DNA from 3 places in the Allobosea sp. 05T422_2 genome. Region 2 is predicted to be linked to each of the others. Evidence: riboswitches for the same ligand, from Rfam matches in the RefSeq annotation. Region 2 holds a riboswitch; each other region holds the start of a gene.
What was found. Region 2 has a riboswitch for cobalamin ahead of AC1DJT_RS17665 (ABC transporter substrate-binding protein). Riboswitches for the same ligand answer to the same signal wherever they lie in the genome.
Positions count from the first base shown of each region.

Region 1: it holds a riboswitch for cobalamin, as region 2 does, so the genes downstream of both, AC1DJT_RS00805 (CbtB domain-containing protein) here and AC1DJT_RS17665 (ABC transporter substrate-binding protein) in region 2, are expected to answer to the same signal.
Region 3: it holds a riboswitch for cobalamin, as region 2 does, so the genes downstream of both, AC1DJT_RS21580 (TonB-dependent receptor plug domain-containing protein) here and AC1DJT_RS17665 (ABC transporter substrate-binding protein) in region 2, are expected to answer to the same signal.

Region 1 is NZ_JBFTLD010000002.1:46,851-51,490, reverse strand. It holds gene cbiB (adenosylcobinamide-phosphate synthase CbiB) at 1-567, shown strand, start outside; gene cobO (cob(I)yrinic acid a,c-diamide adenosyltransferase) at 671-1,282, opposite strand; gene cobU (bifunctional adenosylcobinamide kinase/adenosylcobinamide-phosphate guanylyltransferase) at 1,296-1,820, opposite strand; cobalamin riboswitch at 1,961-2,143, shown strand; gene AC1DJT_RS00805 (CbtB domain-containing protein) at 2,131-2,361, shown strand; gene AC1DJT_RS00800 (CbtA family protein) at 2,374-3,114, shown strand; gene AC1DJT_RS00795 (DUF1636 family protein) at 3,164-3,553, shown strand; gene cobW (cobalamin biosynthesis protein CobW) at 3,558-4,607, shown strand; gene cobN (cobaltochelatase subunit CobN) at 4,611-4,640, shown strand, end outside.
Region 2 is NZ_JBFTLD010000096.1:2,130-6,769, reverse strand. It holds gene AC1DJT_RS17670 (FecCD family ABC transporter permease) at 1-745, opposite strand, end outside; gene AC1DJT_RS17665 (ABC transporter substrate-binding protein) at 754-1,782, opposite strand; cobalamin riboswitch at 2,059-2,268, opposite strand; gene AC1DJT_RS17660 (ribonucleotide-diphosphate reductase subunit beta) at 2,359-3,486, opposite strand; gene AC1DJT_RS17655 (ribonucleoside-diphosphate reductase subunit alpha) at 3,612-4,640, opposite strand, start outside.
Region 3 is NZ_JBFTLD010000135.1:11,412-16,051, forward strand. It holds gene AC1DJT_RS21570 (heavy metal translocating P-type ATPase) at 1-1,731, shown strand, start outside; gene ccoS (cbb3-type cytochrome oxidase assembly protein CcoS) at 1,728-1,904, shown strand; cobalamin riboswitch at 1,922-2,122, shown strand; gene AC1DJT_RS21580 (TonB-dependent receptor plug domain-containing protein) at 2,243-4,186, shown strand; gene AC1DJT_RS21585 (ABC transporter substrate-binding protein) at 4,207-4,640, shown strand, end outside.

The DNA.
Region 1 (4,640 bases), on a different contig from region 2:
CCCGAAACCCTCGACGAAGCCGGAGTTTCCCGCGCCGCAATCGAAAGCCTTGCCGAGAATTTCTCGGACGGGATCGTCGCTCCGGCTTTCTGGCTCGGCGTCGGCGGCCTGCCGGGCGGCGCGCTCTACAAGGCGATCAATACCGCCGATTCGATGATCGGCCACAAGACACCGCGCCACCTCGCCTTCGGCTGGGCGGCGGCGCGTCTCGACGACCTCGTCAACCTTCCCGCCTCTCGCCTCACCGCGCTGCTGCTGACCGCAGCCGCCGCACTCGACAAAACGTCAGACCCCGCCAATGCGTGGCGAGCTGTCCGACGCGATGCCCGCCATCATCGTTCGCCCAATGCCGGTTGGCCGGAAGCCGCGATGGCAGGTGCGCTCGGCCTCCGGCTGGCGGGCCCGCGCGTCTATGGCGATGTCAGGGTCGACGACGGGTGGATGGGGGACGGCCGGGCCGAAGCGGAAGCGGCGGATATCCGGCGGGCGCTCGCTCTCTATCGGAGGGCGTGTCTGCTGCTGTGGGGGCTCGCCGTTGCGGGGGCCGTCACCGCGCTCGCCCTCTAGTTCATCGGACCGGGCATCGCATCGGGAACGACGATCTCACCTTCTGTGTTTGCTTCGACTTTCCCGAAAGCTGCGATCCACGTTTCGGGTCGATGCCCTGGCCTCAGAACTCGATCCCGGCCTGTGCCTTCACGCCCGCCGCGAAGTGATGCTTGACCACCGTCATCTCGGTGACGAGGTCTGCGACGGCGATCAACTCGGGCTTGGCATTGCGGCCGGTGACGACGATGTGCAGATCAGGGCGCCGGCTCGCCAATGTCTCGACCACCTCCGCCAGCGGCAGATAGTCGTAGCGCAGCGCGATATTGAGTTCGTCGAGCACGAGCAGGCGTATCTCCGGATCGTCCATCAACGCCTTGGCCTTGGCGAAGGCGCGCCCGGCGGCAGCGATGTCGCGGGCCTTGTCCTGCGTTTCCCAGGTGAAGCCTTCGCCCATCGTGTGCCAGACGATGCGATCGCCGAAGGCGTCGAGCGCCTTGCGTTCACCTGTCGCCCAGGCGCCCTTGATGAACTGCACCACCCCGACGCGCCAGTCATGGCCGAGAGCCCGCAGGATCAATCCGAAGGCGGCGGTCGACTTGCCCTTGCCTGGCCCCGTATTGACGATCAGGAGTCCCTTTTCGATCGTCTTGGCGGCGACCTCGGCATCCTGCACCGCCTTGCGCTTTTCCATCTTGGCCTTGTGGCGGGCGGCCTCGTCAGCATCGATCGTCATCGGAACCTCCTGCTCATTTCACCTGCATCGGCAGACCGGCGACCATGAAGATCACCCGGTCGGCCCGCGCCGCAAGCATCTGGTGCAACCGCCCCGCCTCGTCGCGGAACCGTCGGGCGAGCGCATTCTCGGGCACGATACCGAGCCCGACCTCGTTGGAAACCAGGACCACCGGGCCACGTGCCGAAACGCAGGCCTCGACCAGTTCCCGGCTTGCAGCCGCCACATCCTGCTCTGCCAGTATCACGTTGGTCAGCCAGAGCGTCAGGCAGTCCACCAGGGCAGGTTGCCCCGCGGGAACCGCGCGGATCGCCTGCGCCAGGGCCAGCGGCGCATCGATGGTCATCCAATCCTGCGACCGGCGGGCGCGGTGCTCGGCAATCCGGGCGCGCATCTCATCGTCATAGGCCTGCGCCGTGGCGAGATAGATCCAGGGCGCCGGCACCATCTCGATCAGGGCCTCGGCATGGCGGCTCTTGCCGGAGCGGGCGCCGCCCAGAACGAGGGTAAGAGGGGAAAGGATCGCTGCCACTGCCAAAATCTCAACCCAGGGAAGATCAGCCTAAGGAACGGACCTGGCGAGCGAAGCGAAACAAGCCGGGACAGGCCATCAGAGATCACATCGCTTCACTGCGCTCGCAATCACGATCGCTGCATTGCACAGCACCGTGCAGATGGCTAATGATCATCCCCGACGGTGCCTCTGCAAGGAGGTGAAAAGGGAACGCGGTGCGATACCGCGGCTGCCCCCGCAACTGTAAGCGGCGAGTTTCGCGCCATCGGCCACTGGGATTGTCCCGGGAAGGCGGCGAGAGATCCGGACCCGCGAGCCAGGAGACCTGCCGTCGATGAGTGATGCAATCCAGCGGGCTGCCGGCGGGGTGGCCAAGGAGACCGAGATGACGACGAATACGGCTTCGATCACCACCCAGGCCAGCGCATCCGAGCGCGTCAAGGCTGTCGCAGCTGCCCTGGCACTCGGCGCAGCCCTGATCTTCACCGTCGGCTTCGCCCATTCGACCAGCGTTCACAACGCAGCCCACGACACGCGCCACACCCTCGCCTTTCCCTGCCACTGAGGGAAAGGCAACATGGTCAATCGTGTTCTCACGGTCAGTCTTCTGGCCGGGCTTCTTGCTGGGCTCCTGGTCGCAGCACTCCAGCATGTCACCACCACGCCGCTGATCCTCAAGGCGGAAACCTTTGAGACGGCGTTGCGCGCAGCCGAGCTTCAGCACGCCAGCTTCACCGGCGATGCCAGGATCGTCCTTGCCCATGGCGGCGCCGACGCAGCCGACCACGCCGAGTGGAAGCCACAGGACGGCTTGCAGCGCACGGCCTTCACCACCATCGTCACCATTGCGACCGCGATCGGCTTTGCCGCCCTGCTGCTCGGCGGCATGATCGCAGCGGGCGATGCCATCACTGAACGGACCGCACTGATCTGGGCGGCTTGCGGCTTCCTGGCCTTCGGCCTCGTGCCGGCGACCGGGCTCGCACCGGAATTGCCCGGCAGCGCGTCAGCCGAACTGCTCCACCGCCAGACCTGGTGGATCGCCACCGCGCTCGTCACCGCCGGCGGCCTCTGGGTCTTCCTGCGGACGGAGGCGAGCTGGCTGCGGGCACTTGCCGTGCTTGCCATGCTCGTCCCGCATCTGATCGGCGCACCACATCCCGCCGCCCCGGAGAGCAAGGTCCCGGCCGAAATCGCAGCGCATTTCGCCGCGCTCTCGCTCGCGCTCCAGGCTGCCCTCTGGCTCGCTACCGGCTTTGCCGTCGGCGTGCTCTGGCCCTGGGCGACGCGCCGTGCCGCAGCCCCGGCCAAGGCCTGACGCTGAGCGCGATCCCCCGGGATCGCGCCGGAAGCAAAGGAACCGGCCTATGCCCGAAGGCGATGTCACCATTTTCGTCTGCGTCGCCTGCCGGCGCGCGCGGGCGGACCTGCCGGAGGGTTACGACCAGCCCGGACTGGGTTTTGCCGAGGCGCTGCGCGAACGCATCGCGCGCGACGGCGGGACGCTTCCGGTCGAACCCGTYGACTGCCTCGCGGTCTGCAATCGCCCCTGCACCGTCGCCTTGGCGGCCGACGGCAAATGGACCTATCTGATCGGCGATCTCGACGCAGACACCCATATCGCCGAAATCGTTGACGCAGCTGCAAGCTTTGCAGCCAGCGCAAACGGTATCGTTCCCTGGAAAGAAAGACCCGCTTCGTTCCGCAAGGGCGTGGTCGCGCGCGTACCGCCTCTCCCGGCGCGCCAACAAGGATGAGATCATGAACGCTCCCCAAGCCCGCTCGCTGGGCAAGATCCCCTGCACGATCATCACCGGCTTCCTCGGGGCCGGAAAGACCACACTGGTGCGGCACCTGCTGGAGAATGCAGGGGGCAAGCGCATCGCCGTGCTGGTCAATGAGTTCGGCGATCTCGGCTTCGACGGTTCCTTCATCGACGGCTGCGGCATTTCCGGCTGCACCGCGGAGGACATCGTCGAGCTGCCGAATGGCTGCATCTGCTGCACCGTCGCCGACGACTTCGTGCCAGCGCTGGAAAAGCTGCTCGACCGGCCGAACCCGCCGGAACACATCCTGATCGAGACCTCGGGGCTTGCCCTGCCGAAGCCGCTGGTCAACGCGTTCAATTGGCCGGCCATTCGGTCACGTGTCACGGTCGATGGTGTCATCGCCGTGGTCGATGGTCCGGCCGTGGCGGATGGCCAGTTCGCGGATGATCCCGCCGCTCTCGCTGCGCAGGCGGCGCAGGATGCCGCGGTCGGGCACGACAACCCGCTCGAAGAAGTGTTCGAGGACCAGATCCTCTGCGCCGACCTGATCCTGCTCAACAAGAGCGACCTCGTCGATGCGGCCGGCCGCGAACGCGTCAAGGCCGAGATCGCCGCGCATCTGCCGAAGGCGATCAAGATCGTCGAGACGGCCCATGGCAAGGTCGAGCCCGCCCTGATTATTGGCCTCAACGCGGCTGCCGAGGCCGATCTCGCTGGACGCCCCTCTCACCATGAGAGCGCCGAGGACCACGACCACGACGATTTCGAAAGCCTCGATTTCGCTCTCGCCGCGGCGACATCGCCCGAGGAGCTGGCGGCCCGCGTTGCCAGGGCCGCGGAGGCCGAGGGCGTGCTGCGCCTGAAGGGTTTTTCGGCGATTCCCGGTAAGCCGATGCGGCTCGTCGTCCAGGGTGTCGGGCGTCGGGTCAGCCATCATTACGACCGCGCCTGGGCGGCCGGCGAAGCCAAGGATGGTCGCCTCGTGGTGATTGGCCTGAAGGGCTTTGATCGCAAGTCCGTGGAGGCCGCCCTCGCGGGCTGAGCCATGCACCTCCTCCCCTCAAGCGAGATCAGG
Region 2 (4,640 bases):
ACAGCACGATGCGCACGCGGGTCACCGCCACGCCCAACGCGGCCGCGGCATCCGCGCCGAAGGCGAACGCATCGAGCGCCTTCGTATGAAAGATGCAGACAGCGAAGCCCGCGAAGGCCACTGGCGTAGCGAGCCAGACATCGGGCCAGCGCACCCCCCCGAAATTACCGAGAAGCCAGAACATCACGCCGCGGGCCTGTTCGGCACTGGCCAGCGTGGTGACGATCGTCGCGGTCGCCGCATTGAACAGCTGCGATCCGGCGACGCCTGCGAGGATCACGCGGTCGGTCGCGCCACCGGCCCCTGCGGCGAGCAAGGCAACGATGACGAGCGCAGCAATGGCGCCGAGGAAGGCACCGCCAGATATGCTGAGCGCAGCACCGCCGAAGCCCAGGATCATCACCGCGACCGCACCCGTCGAGGCTCCGGCCGAGATACCGAGGATATAGGGCTCTGCGAGCGGATTGCGCAGCAGCGCCTGCAGGATTGCCCCCGAAAGCGCGAGCGCTCCTCCGCAGAGGGCCGCCACCACAGCCCGGCTCAACCGGTAGTCGAAGATGACGCCCTGCTGGATCGCGCTCACGGGGTAGTCGAGATCGAACAACCCGTTGCCCAGGGCCCTGAAGACCGTGGCAAGCGGGATCGACATTTCGCCGATCGTCACGGCGAGCGCGATCGCGAGTATCAGCAGGACGAAGGCGAGGATCGCTACTGCGCCCCTCGCCAACCAGTTGGGCCGAACCACTCCATGGCTCACTTGGTGAGGCCGAAGCTCTTGATGCCGTTGGCCAGCGCCTCGATGCCGTCGATCGTATCAAGCCCGGCCCTGGTCGCGCCGACATCCATGATCACGATCCGCTGCTGCCGACTGGCGTCGAGCTTGCTCGCAACCGCGTCGGTCTTGAGGAAGTCGAGCTTGAGATTGATGTCATCTGCTGGGAAACGCCGGCGATCCATCTTGACCACGACGATGACGGCAGGGTTGGCGGAAGCGACGGTCTCCCAACCGACCAGCGGCCATTCCTCGTTGGTGGTGATGACGTTCCGGGCGCCGAGCTTCGACAGGATATAGGCAGGCACGCCATTCTTGCCGGCCAGGAAGGCGTCGCCCTTGATGTCCTTGCTGGAGAACCAGACCACGACGGGGACATCCTGCGGCTTGATACCGGCCACAGAAGCGACCGCCTTGTCCTCGCGGGCCTTCAATTCGGCGACCAGCGCCTCGGCGCGATCGGAGACGTCGAAGATCTGCCCGAACTCGCGAATATTGCGGTAGACGAGATCCATCGTGAACATCTGCGTGCGGACGCCGTCGCCCGGCCCGGAATTGTCCTTTCCGACGCAGTCGGTGGGCGAGACATAGGTCGGCACCTTCAGCTTCGCAAACTGGTCGCGCTTGCCGACGATGCCGTTGGGGCCGATATGCCATTCGAACATCGCAGTCACGAGGTCGGGTTCCTGGGCGACGACGGCCTCGAAACTCGGATCGTTGTCGGCAAGCCGCTTCACCTTGGCGTTGACCGCCTCATAGGGCTTCGCGACAGGGCTGAACCACACGGCTGTGCCCACGACCTTGTCGCCGAGCCCGAGCGCGTAGAGGATCTCGGTCTGCGTCTGTCCGACCGCCACGACGCGCTTTGGCGCCTGGTTGAACGTTATCGTCTCCCGGCAATTCTCMAGCGTCAGCGGATACTGCGTCGGCGCGGCCAAGGCCGCTCCGGACATCGACATGCCGATGGCTGCGACGAACGAAAGGCAAGAAAGGCGTGCGGCGCTGCGCATTGAAGTCTCCGATAGCGTCGAGCGACGGCATGCGTCGCGAGGCTCGAGGGCCTCGCACGGCCGATCCTGTAATGCAACAATATTACAATTTTGATAGACTGCTCGACGAGTCTGCGTCAAGCGCTCTGCCGCGGCTGCGACCGCGTGGTTCGGCATCATGGACATGGAATTCATCGCTCCCCGAGATGACGAGCCGGGAGCTTGAGCGGATCGGTTCGGGGGTGCGGGTCTACGACCTGCCGCCGACGCAAATCCCCCCGGACACCCCGCCCGAAAGACGCTTCTGCGATCAGGGCAGGTCTCCTGGCTCGCGGGTCAGCGCTGGCTTCGCCCGGCCTTCCCGGCGTGAGAGCGCCAGTGGACGTTGGGAGAAGAGCTCGCCGCTTACAGTTGCGGGGGCAGCCTCGGATTCGGCGCAGGGCGCCTCACCGAATTCCCTCTTAGCTTCGGGCCTGGACCCGAGGAACCTTGATCGCGGCCGACCATAGAGGGGCCCAAGGCGGCGTCAAGCCGCAGGCACCGACCACACCGCCTGCTGATGGAGCCCTGCAGCGAGACGGCTCCATCCTTCTCAGCTCACTCCCAGCTCAGAGCGCCGCCGTTCTGGTATTCGATGACGCGGGTCTCGAAGAAGTTCTTCTCCTTCTTCAGGTCCATCGCCTCGCTCATCCAGGGGAACGGGTTTTCCGTTTCCGCGAAGACCGGCGCGAGGCCGAGCTGCGCGCAACGGCGGTTGGCGATGAAATGCATGTACTGCTCGCAGAGCGCAGCATTCAGGCCGAGGAAGCCGCGCGGCATGGTGTCCCGGCCATAGGCGGCCTCGAGTTCGGCAGCGTCGCGGATCATGCCGCGCAGCTCGTCCTGGAAGGCCTTGGTCCAGAGATGCGGGTTTTCGATCTTGATCTGGTTGATCACGTCGATGCCAAAATTCAGGTGAATGCTCTCGTCGCGCAGGATGTACTGGTACTGCTCGGCGATGCCGACCATCTTGTTGCGTCGGCCGAGCGACAGGATCTGGGCGAAGCCGGTATAGAACCACATGCCCTCGAAGATCACGTAGAAGGCGACGAGGTCGCGCAGGAAGGCCTGATCGGCCTCGGGCGTGCCGGTCTCGAAATCGGGATCGTCGAGATGCTGGGTGTGCTTCAGGGCCCAGGCCGCTTTGTCGGTGATCGAAGGCACCTCGCGATACATGTTGAAGAGTTCGCCCTCGTCGAGGCCGAGACTCTCGACGATGTACTGGAAGGTGTGGGTGTGCACCGCCTCCTCGAAAGCCTGGCGCAGCAGGTACTGCCGGCATTCCGGATTGGTGAGATGACGGTAGATCGCGAGCACGATGTTGTTGGCGACGAGGCTTTCCGAGGCCGCGAAGAAGCCGAGATTGCGCTTGATCGTGCGGCGCTCGTCCTCGGTCAGCCCGTCCTTCGACTTCCACAGAGCGATATCGGCCTGCATCGAGACCTCTGTCGGCATCCAGTGATTGTTGCAGCCGGCGAGGTATTTCTCCCAGGCCCATTTGTACTTGAGCGGCAGGAGCTGGTTCACATCGGCGCGGCAGTTGATCATCCGCTTCTCGTCGACGCTGACGCGGCCGCCGGAGCGATCGATCTCGCCGAGGCCGGTGGCATCKGCAGAGGTTCCGCCGGGCGCGGCCGGATTGAGATCGAGGGCGGTGGCAGGCTTGCTGTCTGACCAGTCGAGCATGATGAATATCCAATCGGGTCTGAATGTCATGGCCGGGTCTGACCCGGCCGTCCGTATCGTTCGCTATCGGGCAGGGCCGGGCATCCATGCGCGCCGCGAAGGCGAGCGTGGATGCCGCCGCCGCCTCACTGGCAGGCTTCGCAGGTCGGATCGTCGATCGAGCAGGCGTTCGGCACGGCCATGCCATTGTCGAGCGGGATGTCGACGAGGATCGGCTTGGACGCGACGGGGACCGTTGCCGACACCGCGTTGAGCTTGCCGTCAGTGCCCTTCAGCGTCGACTTCTCGACATGGGTCGCCGAGAGCGCGCGCAGGTAATAGGTCGTCTTCAGGCCGAGCCGCCAGGCGAGGCGATAGGCCTCGTCGAGCTTCCTGCCGGAAGGCTGCGCCATGTAGAGATTGAGCGACTGGCCCTGGTCGATCCATTTCTGACGGCGTGCGGCGGCGCGGATCAGCCAGCTTGTCTCGATCTCGAAGGAGGTTGCGTAGAGCGCCTTGAGATCGTCGGGGACGCGGTCGATCTGACTGACCTTTCCGTCGTAGTATTTCAGGTCCGAGACCATGACCTCGTCCCAGAGATCGCGCGCCTTGAGATCGCGGACGAGGTCGGCATTCACGACCGTGAAGTCGCCCGACATGTTCGCCTTGACGTAGAGCTGGCTATAGGACGGCTCGATCGACTGCGAGACACCGACGATGTTGGAGATCGTTGCGGTAGGGGCGATCGCCATGCAGTTCGAGTTGCGCATGCCGGTGGTCTTCACCCGCTCGCGCAGGCTGTCCCAGTCCAGCGTCGTCGAACGATCGAGTTCGACATCGCCGTCGCGGGCCTCCGAGAGGATGTCGAGCGAGTCGATCGGCAGGATGCCCTTCGACCAGAGCGAGCCTTCGAAGCTCGGGTAGCGACCGCGCTCGGCGGCAAGATCGACCGAGGCCGAGATCGCAAACCAGCTGATCGCCTCCATCGAGGTGTCGGCGAAGGCTACGGCACCCTCGGACGCCGCGGGCAGGCGCAAGGTCTGCAGCGCATCCTGGAAGCCCATGATGCCGAGGCCGACCGGGCGGTGGCGCAGGTTCGAGCGGCGTGCCTCGGGGATCGTGTAGAAATTGATGTCGATGACGTTGTCGAGCATCCGCATCGCGGTCGCGACCGT
Region 3 (4,640 bases), on a different contig from region 2:
TTCGAGAGTGCGCTCCGGGCTCTGCGCGCCCGCGCCGTCAACATGGACGTGCCGATCACGCTCGGCATCGTGCTCGCGCTCGGCATGTCGGTGGTGGTGACCTGGAATCACGCCGAGCATGCCTATTTCGACGGCGCGGTGATGCTGATCTTCTTCCTGCTGATCGGGCGCTATCTCGACCAGCTGATGCGCCGCCGCACGCGCGACCTCGCTGGCAATCTTGCCGCGTTGAAGGCCGAAACCGCGACCCGGCTGATGCCGAATGGCGAGGCGATGGTGACGCCGATCGCGGCCATCGTGCCCGGCGACCGCGTCCTGATCCAGCCGGGCGAGCGCGTCAGTGTCGATGGCATCATCGAGACCGGCTCCTCCGAAATCGACCAGAGCCTCGTCACCGGTGAAACCCTGCCGCATGCCGTCATGGCCGGCGCGCAGGTCTATGCCGGCACCGTGAACCTCTCCGGGGCCCTGACCGTCAAGGTCGAAGCCGCAGCCAGCGGCACCCTGCTCGACGAGATCGATGCCCTGATGGCGCGCGCGGTCGAAAGCCGCTCCCGCTATGTCAAGCTTTCCGATCGGGCGGCAAGGGTCTACGCCCCTCTCGTCCACGCCACGGCGCTCGCGACCCTGCTGGGCTGGATGGCCTTCGGCCTGCCCTGGCCCGAAGCACTGATCATCGCCATCACCGTCCTGATCATCACCTGCCCCTGCGCGCTGGGGCTGGCGATTCCGGCCGTGCAGGTCGTTGCTGCGTCTGCCCTGTTCAAGCGCAAGGTCATGCTGAAACAGGGCGATGCGCTGGAGCGCCTGGCCGAAGCCGATGTCGCTGTCTTCGACAAGACCGGCACCCTCACCCTGCCGGACCCCGATCTGGTCAATGGCGCTGAGATCGATACCGCAACCTTGCAGGCGGCGGGCAGGCTGGCAGCCGCGAGCCGCCACCCTCTCGCCCGCGCCATCGCCCGTGCCGCCGGCCATCCTGCTCCTGCGAGCGATGTCAGCGAAAATCACGGCGCAGGCCTGAGCGCGATTGTGGATGGGATCGAGACCCGTCTCGGCAGCGTCGCTTATTGCGAGGCCGGGGCGGAAGCCGCCATCGTCGCCGCGCGCCATCCCTCAGCCTCCCTGATCGCCTGGCGCCATGGCACTGAATGCGCCATCTTCGCGGTCGATCAGAAGATCCGGCCGGAGACGCGCGACTGTATCGCCGCGCTACGCGGTCTCGGCCTCGAGATCCGCATTCTCTCCGGCGACCGAAGCGAAGCTGTCGCGCCGGTCGCCTCGGCCCTCGGTATCACGGAGGCCGAAGCCGGCCTGCGTCCCGACGAGAAGCTCAAGGCGCTCGACCGGCTCAGCGCCAAGGGGCGCAAGGTGCTGATGATCGGCGACGGGCTCAACGACGCTCCGGCCCTTGCCAAGGCCCATGTTTCGATCTCGCCGATCAGCGCGACCGACCTGGCGCAGGCCTCGGCCGACATTGTCTTCATCGGCGACAGCTTGATGCCGGTCGCCGACAGCCTGCGCATCGCCCGCAGGGCGCGCAACCTCATGCTGGAAAACCTCTGGTTTGCGGTGCTGTACAATGCCGTCGCGGTGCCGATTGCCGTCGCGGGCTTCGCGACGCCGCTCGTCGCAGCCGTCGCGATGTCGGGATCGTCACTGGTGGTCACGCTCAACGCGCTGCGCGCGGGACGCGGCCTGTCGCGGCAGAATACGGGAGTGGCGTCATGAATATCCTGGTGATCCTGTTCCCCCTGGCGCTCGGTCTCGGACTGCTGGGGTTGGCGGCCTTCTTCTGGTGCATGCGCACCGGCCAGTTCAGCGATCTCGAGGGACCGAGCTGGCGCATTTTGAGGGATGACGACCTGCGTTCGCCTGGGGACACCCGCACCAACGATCATTGACGCAGCGGCCGTTCCGGCCTTACCTCGCCAGCGACGGTTCCCTTAGGGGATCAAAAGGGAATGCGGTGCGGATGGTTCGCCATTCAATGCCGTGGCTGCCCCCGCAACTGTAAGCGGCGAGCCTTTCGCCACACGCCACTGGGGCCCTCGGACCTGGGAAGGCGGCGACAAGGCACCGACCCGCGAGCCAGGAGACCTGCCGTCAGCCGTGGTCACACGCGAACACGTTCGGACGGGGTGTTTCGATCGCTTGTTGAACTGCACGCTGGCTAAGGGCAGCGGACGGGGCCTCGCGTTCGCGGTGACGTGCCACAGACGTCAACGCCCGAGGTTCCATCGTGATCCGTCCTCCCAAGGTTGCCCGGCGCAGCCGGCTGCTCATCACCCTGCCGCTCCTTGTCTCCGCCGGCTCCCTCCCCCCCAGCCAGGCCTCCGCCCAGTCAGCCACCGAATCGATTGCCCTCGACGAAATCGTCGTCAGCGCGACGACGCGACCCACGCCAGCGCGCGAGATCGCCAATTCCGTGACCGTCATCACCGCGGGCGATATCGAGCGCGAGCAGCGCCGGACCCTGCCGCAGGCGCTCGCCGCCGTTCCCGGCCTCAATATCGTGCAGACCGGCGGGCCGGGCGGGCTGACCTCGGTCWTCATCCGCGGCACCAACTCCAACCACGTCAAGGTATTGATCGACGGCATCGAGGCCAACGACCCGTCGACCCCGAACCGCTCCTTCGATTTCGGCTCGATGCTGACCGACGACATCGAGCGCATCGAAGTGCTGCGCGGACCGCAAAGCGGCCTCTACGGCGCCAACGCGCTGGGCGGCGTCATCTCGATCACCACCAAGCGTGGCGAGGGTCCGCCGAAGCTCACGGCCCGAGCCGAGGCCGGCTCATACGGCACCTTCAACCAGTCGGTCGGCCTCAGCGGCGGCGATGACCGCTTCAACTACGCCCTCAGCATCGCCCATTTCAAATCGGATTCGACCCCGGTGACGCCTCCCGGGCTCGTGCCGTCGGGGCGCCGCGTCAACCCGAATTCCTACGACAATTGGACCTATTCGGCCCGGTTCGGCGTCGCGCTGTCCGATACGCTGTCGCTGAACTGGGTCGGCCGCTACACTGACGGCTACCTGCTCTTCACCGGCGATTCCGGCTTTCCGAGCACGCCCAGCAGCTTCCGCAGCAGCCAGGACTACAAGCAGGCCTTCACCCGCGGAGAGGTCGTCTGGGATCCGCTTGGTGGGCGCTTCGTCAATCGCTTCGGCCTGTCCTACAGCAATCAGGACCGCACCGGCCGCACGCCGAATGCGATTGGTATCCTCGGCCTGCCGACGGAGAATCTCGGCGAGCGCACCAAGGTCGACTGGCGCGGCGACCTTGAGTTGATGAAGGGGCAGACCCTGGTGATGGGTCTGCAATACGAGCGCGAACGGCTGGAAACCCGCGCGCTCACGGCATCCAACGGCAATACGGGCGCCTTTGCCGAACTCCAGTCGAATTTCGGCGACCGGCTCTTCATGGTCTCGAACATCCGCTACGACGATGACGAGACCTTTGGCGGCCACACGACCTACCGCTTCGCGCCAGCCTATATCGTGCCGGAAATCGAAACCAAGCTGAAGGGGAGCTATGGCACGGGGTTCAAGGCCCCGACCCTGAGCGAGCGTTTCAGCGATTCTCGCCCGGCCTTCAACTTCTTCGGCAATCCCAACCTGAAGCCGGAAGAAAGCCGCGGCTGGGATCTTGGCTTCGAGCAGCCTCTCCTCGATGACAAGGTCCGGTTCGGCGCCACCTATTTCCACAACGACATCGAGAACCTGATCGTCACCAACGTGGCGCGGAACTCCTATGCCAATATCGGCAAGGCCACGACCAAGGGGGTGGAGGCCTTTACCGCGCTCGAAATCTCGCCGCAGTTCAAGGTGCGGGCCGACTACACCTTCACCATCGCCAAGGACGACATCGCCCGGCAGGAACTGCTGCGCCGTCCCCGTCACAAGGCCAGCGTGACGGCGAGCTGGACCCCGGTTGACAAGCTCACCCTTTCGGCGACGCTGATCTATGTGGGTGAGCGCGTCGACGGAAACCGTGACTTCTCGATCTCGCGCATGCGGGCGCCGGGTGCGGCCATCGTCAATCTCGCCGCCGAGTACAAGGCGACGGACAGGCTCAGTGTCTTCGGCCGCATCGATAACCTGCTGGACAAGCGCTACGAGAACCCCGTCGGCTTCCTGGTGCCGGGTCTGAGCGCCTATGGCGGCCTGAAGGTAACGCTGTGAAGCCTTGGGCGGCCCGCGCGATGACTCGCGGCGCCGTTCTGGCGCTTYGCCTCTTGCTCGGTTTCGGCGGCCTGACGGCCGCCGAAACGCCGGCCAAGCCATCCCGCATCGTCTCGCTCAACATGTGCACGGACGAACTGGTGCTGCGGCTCGCCCAGCGCGAGCGCATCGCCTCGGTCACCTGGCTCTCGCAGGACCCGCGCAACGCCAACATGGCCGAGATTGCCAAGACCATCCCGGCCAATCACGGTCTGGTGGAGGAGGTGCTGAGCTACAAGCCCGATCTGATCATCGCTGGCGCCTACACGACGCGCAGCACGGTCGCGCTGCTGAAGAAGGCCGGTGTTCCCGTCCGCGAATTCGGGGTGCCGCGCAATCTCGCTGAAATGCGTGCCCAGATCGCCGAGATGGCGGCCCTGCTCGGCGAGCCAGAACGCGGCGCGGCCCTGATCGC